2 regions of the Sulfobacillus thermotolerans genome follow, and region 2 is predicted to be linked to the other one. Evidence: riboswitches for the same ligand, from Rfam matches in the RefSeq annotation. Region 2 holds a riboswitch; the other holds the start of a gene.
The links. Region 2 has a riboswitch for cobalamin ahead of cobT (nicotinate-nucleotide--dimethylbenzimidazole phosphoribosyltransferase). Riboswitches for the same ligand answer to the same signal wherever they lie in the genome.
Positions count from the first base shown of each region.

Region 1 (5,355 bases), 410 kb from region 2:
AACCCACAAGATGCGCCAGATGCATAAAATCGGGACGTGGATTGATCTTGATTGGACGCATAGTTTGCTCACGTCTTGGTGGAACCCACAAGGCGCAGGACATGAAGCCTTTCCTTATGCACGGTTGACGCGGCAAAAGGCCGATTGGGGATATATTGCGCCTGCACCGTTGCCGTGGATGCCGGTGCTGTTTCAACCCGATGTCAGAGATATTGAACGCATGTTGCGTACAGTTCACGGATGGCAAGGATGGGATATTGGGGTGGATTTACGTCCGCTAAGCGTGGGGGTTGTCGCTCAATCGGTCGATCAAGCCGTGATACATATCTCCAGCGGGCTTAGACAACCCTTAGAACAGGGGTTGCAGCTCTTACGTTCGATGAATCCTCGTCTCGAGTTCATTGCCACAGGACCTGATCCTAACAATCTGTCGAGAAAACTGGGATTACCGTCTCTGGACGCCGATGCTTCAACCGATACCGGTTTGCGGAGGCTATTTAAGCGTCGGCACCGGAAGAATTCTCATTGACAATTTGGCGATAGGTGGCGAGAAATGAGGCCAGGGATTGTTGACGTACTTCCATTTCGCGGACCCATTCTTCAAGGCGCAGACGGCCATGGTCCGTCAATTGGTATTGGCGGATGGGAGCGCCGCTATCTTCTGTCACCCATGTTGAATGCAAGCAGCCGGTAGCTTCGAGTTCGCGCAACAAGCGGTAAATACGGCCACTGTCAACCGTCCATTCCTCGGGTAATACAGCGGTTAGACGATTCAGCAGATGGCCGCCATGGTCAGGTTTTTGCATTAACAACAACAGAATAAAGGCTTCAAGGTGTTTGCCCGTTTGATATCGTCGTAAATTCTCGGACATAAATAAGGCCTCCTGCAACCAATGAGAAAAGAGGCCGACCAGGCCTCTTTTTTTGCTTTAGGCGTTTTGGGGTTGTAAAATGCTTTCTAAGCCTTCTAGTGACGCAGAATAGACGGCCGTCCCGGCAATAAACTGGGCATGGGCCATCACTGCCCCAACTTCTTCGTGGGTCAGACCGGCTTTCAAGGCCGCTTGCATATTGTTACGAATACACATGGGCACCCGGGTCACTAAAGCCGCTGCCAAATTGACAATCGCAATGGTTTTTTCATCCAGCGGGCTGTCTTCCCGGTAGAGCTTGGCAGCCGTGGATTGTGCTTCAGAAATGTTGGGGTTGATTTCTGCGAGATAACGACGCAGTTTCATAGGACGCCCTAACTTGACTTCTTCTTGATGAATTTGTTCGAGAATCTTAGCTTTTTTGTCTTGGTTCACGGGAATATCCTCCTCTAATTGGACGGCTTATCGGCTGCTGCCAAACGCCATCATGCGTTCTTTGACTTGATCAATGGCCTGGGCCGGTAGCTCCTTGGCGCCCCCGAGGCTTGCTGCCATGATATAAAGTTCTGCAGCTTCATCTAAGGTGCCCAGCAAACTTGCGGTCCGCATGGGGGTGTCATTAAAGACAAGCACACCGTGGTTCGCCATCATCAAGGCCGGTAGCCCCGGATGGTTTTGGGCGATTTCGATAATGCTGTCAACAGAGGCACGGGATCCGCGTGGGGCCCACGGCACGACAGGGATGGGTTCACTGACGCCAAAACGCAGGAGCGGCTCATAAATTAACGGAATGGGCTTTTGCGCGACGCCAAATGCGGTAACGTGTGGTGCGTGGGTATGAATAACTGAGCCGACCGAATCCCTGACCCGGTAGATGCCGGTGTGCATCTCGATAATTTCTTTCATCGTCGGCTCCATTTCGCCTTCGATCACGGTGCCATTTAGGTCAACCAAAGCAAAATCGTCTAACGTTAAATTTTCAATACTGCCGCCTTTGGTCATAATAATGTGGTTGTCACCAACCTTGGCAGACAAATTGGCATGGTTGCCGCGGAAAAGCAAGCCATGTTCGGCAAGATAGTGAGCAGCCTCGACTAACTGCTGCTTGGCTTGATTCTGAGAAAGCATCGTCATGAACTTCCCTCCTTGCATCTTCGCTTCATGAGGTTAAGATCCCCCAAAAGGGGCTTAATCTATGCATCTGATATCTACCTTATAAAACATTATTCATTATGTAACAAAAAATACTATAGTGCAATACTCAGTTTATAAATCGAAGGAAATTGCTAAGGTATACCTATAATAAAGAACAAAGGGAGTGTTCAGGACTGGCTTTAGTCTGGGTTTTTTTGGGCGGATTTGTCGGGGCGGTGGCGCGGTTTGAAGCCGGTCAATGGATAGGGCAGCGCACAATAGGACCTTTTCCGTGGGGAACGTTTTCGATTAATACCGTGGGTAGTTTGTTTATTGGTTTGCTCTTTGCGCGTCCGCTTGCCCCTCCCCTTCTCAATTTATTGGATGTGGGTTTTACAGGAGCTTTTACAACTTTTTCTACGTTTAGTTATGAAACCTTGCGTTTAATGGAAGAAAAACTCTATCGAACGGCGTTCTTGAATGCGGCGGTAAGTTTGGCTACGGGGCTTGGAGCCGTAGCCCTAGGCATCAGCATTGGAAGAGGGATGGGGATATGAAAAGGCATGTTTGGGTAGCTATAGGCATCGGTGGAGGACTCGGAGCTCTTGCTCGGGCGGGTGTGTCTACTCTGGGAGACGTGGGGTGGTTTCCTTTAAATTTCTTTACGATTAATATTGTGGGAAGCTTTCTCATTGGCATTGTCATGGCATTAAGTGTGGAATATGAACTGTTGCCTGCCGCCTGGAGAATGTTCTTAGGTGTCGGATTCTTAGGAGGATTTACGACGTTTTCAACCTATATGTTAGGGGTGCATGATTTGTTGCGTACATCGCTCTGGCATGGGGTTGTCTATCTATTGGGGTCTTGGGGTATTGGTCTTGTTGCCGTCTATGGCGGTCTTGTCGCAGTACGGTCTCTTCTGCATTGGGTTAAAACCGCCGAGTAATCCCACCAGGTTTTAGTTTGCCACCCGCTCTAGCCGGTTTGGCGTGGACATGGTATCATGACCCATAACGACATATCACACTTTAAAGGTGCCTGCATTCGCAGGAGAATAGGGAATCAGGTGCAAAACCTGAGCGGTCCCGCCACTGTAATTCCTCAAAGGAAGAGCCAGGAGACCTGCCTTTAAAGTTTGTTTCACTCGTATTCGCGGAAATAGGGGTGGCATTTTCTTTATTTGTTGGAAACTGTCATCCTCTCGTCCAATCGGGAGGATTTTTTATGGGCTATTTACCAGTTATGATGAACTTACAACGCCTTCCGGTGCTCATTGTGGGAGGCGGCGCGGTGGCAGCGCGCAAGGCCAAGAAATTCATCGCACAAGGCGCAAGGCTTACCATTATCAGTCCTACTCTTCATCCGACACTTTATCCTACGCTTACGGACGCCTCCTTACCGGGCTCTTTGCATTGGATTCCTCGTTCATATCACGCTGGCGATTTACAAGATATGCGTTTGGTTATCACTGCCACGAATTGTGCTGAAGTGAATCATGCGGTGATGTCCGACGCGCAGGCGTTGAATATTTTGGTGTCGGATGCCAGTCACGAAGACGAGAGTGACTTCATGATGATGGCAGACCATTGGCATTCGAATCATCTTGTCACGGCAGTTTCTACGACGGGCATATGGCCGGCTGCTGCCCGCGAGGTTCTACGTCATCATTCCCAATACCTAAGCCCTTGGTGGAACGACGTCATAGCGGTTATGAACAGCCTGTTGGCTGAGCTCGAAGCCGTTCCGGACCCTGCAAGACGGGCTAGCCTGCGTCGGGCACTGCGCTCTTCTTCTCCTTCAAAGTGGTTGGATCAGATCGATAAACAGGGGCCGGAAGGATTAAGGCCCTCTATGCATCAATGGCTCAGTCGTCTTGCTGGGGTTGAAGGAGGTCAAGGCGTATGGGGCGAGGAGTAGGGCGCGTTTTTCTCGTAGGCGCGGGACCTGGGGACCCACGGCTCCTGACCCTTAGAGCTAAGACGGTGTTAGCATCGGCTGACGTCGTGGTGTATGACCGCTTGATCCACCCCAATGTAATGGACCTGGCCCCTGGTCATGCGCGCCATATCTATGTGGGCAAAGAGCACGGCAAAGCCAGTGCGCGCCAAGACGACATTCATGCCATTCTTTTAGAACACGCCAAGACGGGGGCTGATGTTGTCCGGTTAAAGGGCGGAGATCCGTTGATTTTTGGTCGAGGGGGCGAAGAAGCCGAATTTCTTCGTGCCCACCAGATTGACTTTGAGATTGTGCCAGGGCTAAGTGCCTCATCTGCTGCCTTAACCTATGCCGGAATTCCTATGACCCACCGTCACAGAATTCAAGGGGCGACGATTGTGGCGGGCTATTCGGGCCATTTTCCTTATTCGTGGCAACCGCACCATACATGGATCATTATGATGGGGCTCGAAAAAGTCGATATGCTGGTGCAAGAAGCGCTCGCCCAGGGATTTCCGCCGCAATTGCCTGCTTGTGCCATTGAATGGGGCACATGGGGTCACCAACGTTTAGTGGCGAGCGAGTTGGCTCAATTGCCCAACCGGGTGGTTCAAGAAAGGATCTTTTCCCCAGGGGTATTGGTGTGGGGGGAAAACGCGTCGATGGCGCGAGAAATGGATTGGTTTGCCTCACGGGTTGATTACCAAAAGAGAATTTTGATTCTCACCCGCTATCCTTTGCCCTTTGATGAGCTGCTTGCGGCACGTGAAGATGGCGCCGAGGTGCTGAATTGGTCGATGTTCTGGAGCCCTCAAGCTGACCTCGAAGTCCTTAAAGACTTAACGCCCAGTACACAGGTGTGGCTGCCAGAGGTAGCGTTCGTGGATCCTCTGTTGCAGGGATGGACAGCTGCGGGCCGCGATGTGCGCGACTTGCCATCCTTACAGGGCCCAGATCCCGTCGTGAAGAGCTTGTTTCGCCATGGCGTGCATCATGTGCTCAGCGTGTCTGAGATAAGGCACGACTCCTCATTGGACCGGACATGGACGTTGCCGGACCAAGTGCGAGATGATGACCCGTTGTGGCGCTATCAGCTAGCGTTACCGTTCGAGGCGGTGGTTGTTGGACCTCGTACGGACGCGCACCCGGCTTGGCGGTCGCCGCTTATCGCCCAAACGTTTTATGGACCATGTCCTAGGTGGGGAATCGAAGGCCCGTGTCATTCTTTGCAGGCACTGCCTCATGAACCGTGGGCTTTAAGACTGCGCTCATTATGGATGGAAGGGGACGGGGCATGATTATTTATCTGACTACGGCTGAGACGGATTTGTTAAGTCTTTCTCAAGCGGTCGAAAAGTGGCGGGAGTTATCGTTGGAACCCGTAAATGCGGTTAACCTTTCGGTTGACTAC
Region 1 is NZ_CP133983.1:816,747-822,101, forward strand. It holds gene ORD20_RS04110 (hypothetical protein) at 20-529, shown strand; gene ORD20_RS04115 (PadR family transcriptional regulator) at 498-872, opposite strand; gene ORD20_RS04120 (carboxymuconolactone decarboxylase family protein) at 930-1,307, opposite strand; gene ORD20_RS04125 (class II aldolase/adducin family protein) at 1,335-2,006, opposite strand; gene crcB (fluoride efflux transporter CrcB) at 2,156-2,563, shown strand; gene ORD20_RS04135 (fluoride efflux transporter FluC) at 2,560-2,952, shown strand; cobalamin riboswitch at 3,022-3,150, shown strand; gene ORD20_RS04140 (precorrin-2 dehydrogenase/sirohydrochlorin ferrochelatase family protein) at 3,231-3,923, shown strand; gene cobA (uroporphyrinogen-III C-methyltransferase) at 3,908-5,242, shown strand.
Region 1: another riboswitch for cobalamin. It lies ahead of ORD20_RS04140 (precorrin-2 dehydrogenase/sirohydrochlorin ferrochelatase family protein); the one in region 2 lies ahead of cobT (nicotinate-nucleotide--dimethylbenzimidazole phosphoribosyltransferase).

Region 2 (5,355 bases):
AGTGAAAGCATTGTAAAGTGCCTCGTGGTTGGGAACACGAATACATCCTCAACGCTCTCCCACAATTTATCAAGAGAAGGTGACATATAAATGCACTATTCCTGTCGTGTGTTATCTCCCGGGAGCACCACTGGCCCTATTCATATCGTACAAGCCACCTCAGAAGCGCCTAGCACATCCACCAACGTGCAACAAGCCCGGGAGAGCGCTGCCTTGCAATTAGAGACGCAGGCCCAGCACGTTTCTACCGGGGCGGATATCTTGTTAGCCCAAAAATCCATGTTAGAAGATCCCGAACTCCTTGCCCGCGTCGAAGCGCTCATCAGCAGCGGTGTTAGCGCGTATAGTGCCATCGCTCAGGCTTGCGACGAATTTGCCAACACCTTGCTGCAAGTTGACGACCCGTACCTCGCCCAACGTGCGGCGGATATTCGCGAAGTGGGTCAGTTATGGCAAAATGCGTTGGCCCCTGTTCAAGAAGATGCCTGCCCACAAGGCTCTATTGTGCTCTGTGAGACCCTTTTGGTCCAAAACATTTTGACATGGGCCGAAATCCCGGTCGCTGGGGTGATTTGCACGCAAGGCAGCCCCCTGATGCACGCCGCCCTCATTGCTCAAAATCTTGGGATCCCTGTAGTTGTTATGGACAAAGCCGCCATTCGTGACATGCATGAAGGACAAGTTGTCAGCATCGATGGTGCCAATGGCGTGGTCGATACCGAGGCCCAAGCTCCTGCTTCAAGCCCCACTGAGCAGGGATTGCTAGGTCATACAAACCCCATCACCCTCCCAAGCGGGCGAACGGTTGAGGTGCGCGCCAACATCGCATCCCTCGTCGAAGCCGGCCGAACCACAGCGGTTGGCGCAGACGGGGTAGGGCTTTTTCGCACGGAAATGCTGTTAGAACAAGCCGGCCGTCTCTTATCCATCTCCGAACAAGAAGAGATATACCGTGATGTTCTTCGGAAGAGTTCAGGACCAGTGATATTCCGAACTTTTGACATTGGAGCCGATAAATCGCTGGCCTTTTTAGACATGCCCTCTGAGCCGAATCCTGCCTTGGGCACACGCGGCATGCGGTTATACCGGACCCATCCTACCTTGTTTCAGGACCAATTAACCGCCCTTTACCGGGCCTCCGAAGTCGCTCCCATGTCCATTATGTTTCCGATGGTAACAACCACCGAGGACTGGGATTTTTGTCGCGATCAGGCTAAGCGCGTGGCTTCCACGGTGTCATCATCCCCGGCCAATGACGTTAGCCTCGGCGTCATGATCGAGGTGCCGTCCTTAGGATTTTTAGTTCCCGAACTTGCCTTACATGGCGCCCATTTTGCCTCATTAGGCACGAACGACTTGTCGCAATACTTCTTTGCCACCGATAGGGAATCGGACGCTTCTTATCATAGTGGTCTCGCCCTGCTCCGCTTCATCCACGCCATTGCAGCGAGTGCACGCGACGTTCAGTTGCCATTAGGTGTTTGTGGAGGATTAGCGGCCGATGTCCCGTGGGCCATTTTGTTTGCGGCCATGGGCATTTATTCCTTAAGCGTGCCTCTTCCTTCTGTTCAACCCATAAAGGCCGCTCTATCCCGCCACCAGGAGTACGAGAAGCTGGTTGCACAAGCTATTCAAGGCGCCCATGATTATGCACGGATAATGGACTTGCTAAGACAAGAGGGACCATAAGGACAACGATAACGGGGGTTTCGCGCTTTATTCAAAAGGCCTCCTCTGCAAACAACCATGAGCCCAGGACATGTGGAGAGCTTTTTTGCTGGATTCGAGCAAGCCTTCTTGTCTTTCTTTACCAATTTTAGGTTTGTTGGAATTTCTCCTGTACGCTACAATGCTCATAACGTCATTGGGTGCCCGAACGGGAGAATAGGAAATCCGGTGGAAGTCCGGAGCGGTCCCGCCACTGTAATCGGTGAGACGCATCAACACGTCACTGCCCCTTTTGGGGTGGGAAGACGATGCTACGATGACCCGAAGCCAGGAGACCTGCCCAATTGACAAAGGCTACGAGGGCGTGATGGTAAAATGCCTGACCTATTAAGGTCGGGCATTTTTTTCACCCCATCTTGGCCCAACTCGTTCTAGAACTTACGGTGACTAAGGAGAGAACAACGATGGCAACAACTTTAACTGACCTCGATCAAGTACTGAACAACATTTTGCCTAAGGACCGATTGATTCACCGCGACATGCAAAATCATTTAGATGCCTTAATCAAACCTCCTGGGAGTTTAGGCCGGTTAGAACGCTTGGCGTGTCAGCTCGCGAGCGCCGAGCGCACCCTCAGACCTGCTGTCGATCCAGCGATTACGCTCATTTACGCAGGCGATCACGGCGTCGCATCGCTCGGGGTATCACAATATCCGGCAAGCGTAACAGCCCAGATGCTCAGTGCCTATCAACACCAATTTGCCGCCATTTCCGTTTTGGCGCGTCATGCTGGGAGTGTTGTAAAAGTCATTGACGTCGGCGTGAACGGCGAATGGACCAATGACGATCGTGATAAGATCGTTGTCTCTCAAAAAATTCGGCCCGGAACCCGCAATTTTGTGGACGAGTCCGCCATGACGCCGGACGAATGCCTGATGGCGCTTACTATAGGCATTCAACGCGCAGAAGCCGCCCATGCCCAAGGCTACCGTGCGATTTTATTAGGAGAAGTGGGCATTGGCAATACGACCATTGCCGCCGCCTTAGCGTCGGCGTTATTAAATGAATCGCCCCGCACCATGACGGGACACGGCACGGGCATTGACCAAGACCATTGGGAACACAAAATCCGAACGGTTGAAGCGGCACTGAAACGCCATCATCGACCGGATTTAGAGCCTTTTGACGTCCTTACACGACTCGGAGGGTATGAAGTTGCGGCCATGGTGGGAACCATTTTGGGCGCAGCCCAGCACCATATCGTAACCATTTTGGATGGCTATCTCACCGGTGTTGCGGCCTTGCTCGCGGTGCGTTTAGCCCCCGCCGCGGTCGACTATCTTGTCGCCTCCCACCAATCCGCAGAACCGGGCCATGGCCGGGTACTAAGCGCTTTAGGCCTAAATCCTCTGTTGGAATGGGGCTTGCGCTTAGGGGAGGGCAGCGGCGCCGCATTAGCTTTGCCCCTGCTGCGTCAAGCCTGCGCCATCGCTAGCGAAATGGCCACATTTGAAGAAGCCGGGCTGACTGAAACCCCTGCCCCCCTTGAATCGCCTTGGGCCATCACACGCCATCAGTTTTCCTGGCCTGAGCGTGCAGCCGTCTACCGGGCCATTGAAAGCCGTCGCGATATCCGGCAGTTTCGTTCCGACCCCGTGCCTCCCGAGATTTTAGAGCGCTTGTTGTGGGCGGCCCATCATGCGCCATCTGTCGGCTTTTCACAGCCGTGGGACTTCATTCTAATTACAGATCCCGCCATCAAACAACAATTAAAAAGCTTAGCAGATCGCGAACGACAAGTTCAAAAGCTGTACTTTGATGACGACCGCGCTCAACAGTTCTTACAGCTGAAATTAGAAGGATTACTCGAGGCGCCCATTGTCCTAGTGATTACCGCCAACCTCGAACGCGGAGGACCCGAAGTGCTTGGCCGCCACACGATGGAGGAAACGACTCTCTATTCTGCCGTATGTGCGGTGCAAAATCTTTGGCTTGCCGCCCGCGCGGAAGGTGTCGCCGTGGGCTGGGTAAGTTTATTTGAACCGCGTCACCTGCGCCAAGTTCTGGAAATCCCTCCTGGTATTCAACCCGTTGCCGTCCTGTGTGTCGGCTATACTGATCATTTCCCGCCAGAACCACAACTGAAAACAGTTCGGTGGGCGGATGCCCTCGCCGTCAAAGAGTTAGTGCATTGGCAAACTTGGACCGGAACAACGCCTCCTACGCTATAAGAAGCAACGCACACTAGGCAAGAGCCCTTCCGGGGCCGTGTCTATCCACAGCACGGCCCCTGTCACAAATTTCTTGTAACCGGCACGGGAACAGCCGCGTTGTTCTAGACAACGGCATTATTTTGCCACCAAGGAGGCCTCATAACATGTTCACACGACAATATGGCATCATCAGCGCAGCCATATTTTTGGGCAGTATAGTCCTCGTCGGCTGTGGCACCAAGAGGCATCCCGTGACCGGTTCTCACCATAATCATTCACGAACTGTGAATCCATCCTATTCCACATCCCCGCCGACCACACCGTCATCACGTCCCGTATCCTCATCTCCCTCCTCCACCTCTTCGCCTATCACGCCGAGTTCTCCATCTACGGCGCTGCCATCCGCGCTACCCAGTTGGTCCTCCAGCACGCACGCGGAAAGCGCAATTCTGTATACCCATCAACAACAATCATTTATCATGCAGGCGGCCCAGTCCATCGGCTTGCCCGCGGCGGCTGTCCCTATGCGCGGGTTCGGGTCGCAATACCAGTACACGCAAAGAATCCTTATGAGCGGGGGAGGATCTATGCTCGTAATACAATATAGTAACTTTAGTGTTCAGGAGTTTACCAGGCCAATACTCACAGGTCGCACAGTCTTAAGAACGGTGCCCCTCACGATATTGGGTTCTTCGGTTACCGGAACGTGGAATCAAGCCGCATCCGCGAGTCAGAGCGCACCGCCTTTAACTTTTCATAGGCAAGGCATATACTACCTCATTCAAGGTTCCCGTACCTTATCACAAACACAAGTCTCTACCATTGCGGAATCTTTAACCAAACTCTAACGCCTATTCTCTGGGAATGGCACGGCAAAACGGTCCTCATTTAAGAAGAGCGTTTTGCCCTCTACTTGACGAAGTCACACAAGACTTTAGCTGGCAACGCATTGAAGGTATTGTTAAACAGACGTGTCTATCCCGCTTCTGCGGATGTCTTTAATTCCTGGTCTCTGCTGTGTCACACCTAGGCATCTTGTTGGACAGCTTCAAGCTCTTGTGGTGCGGGAAAGAATTTACTGCGGTGGGCTGTTCAGATTGGGTCCGCTGAACGTTTTGCCAATAGTTTCGGTATAAGGCGATCCCAATTACCGCGAACAAGGCGACTTCAAATAGTGGATTGTCATACCATGGATTGGCTATTTCAGGAATCACAACAAGAACCCCCATACCACCGCCAATCAGGATCATCAGTGTCCCTAAGGCGACTCGCAGACCCGGTCGCCCAGCAAGCCAGCTCTGATTGGCGGCAAATAAACCTGGTGCCATGCGCGGCATCATAATAAGCCCGAGTCCCAAAGCAGCGTGTACGATAGCACCTGCTAACACACTTGCGGCCACTCCAAAAGGCGTCCCGGTCAACCCGGTTTGGATTAAGACCACGCTAGCCAGTGCCGCCCCAACAGTTAAGGCCC
Region 2 is NZ_CP133983.1:1,228,574-1,233,928, reverse strand. It holds gene ORD20_RS06275 (putative PEP-binding protein) at 91-1,689, shown strand; cobalamin riboswitch at 1,850-2,026, shown strand; gene cobT (nicotinate-nucleotide--dimethylbenzimidazole phosphoribosyltransferase) at 2,133-3,899, shown strand; gene ORD20_RS06265 (hypothetical protein) at 4,046-4,729, shown strand; gene ORD20_RS06260 (APC family permease) at 4,880-5,355, opposite strand, start outside.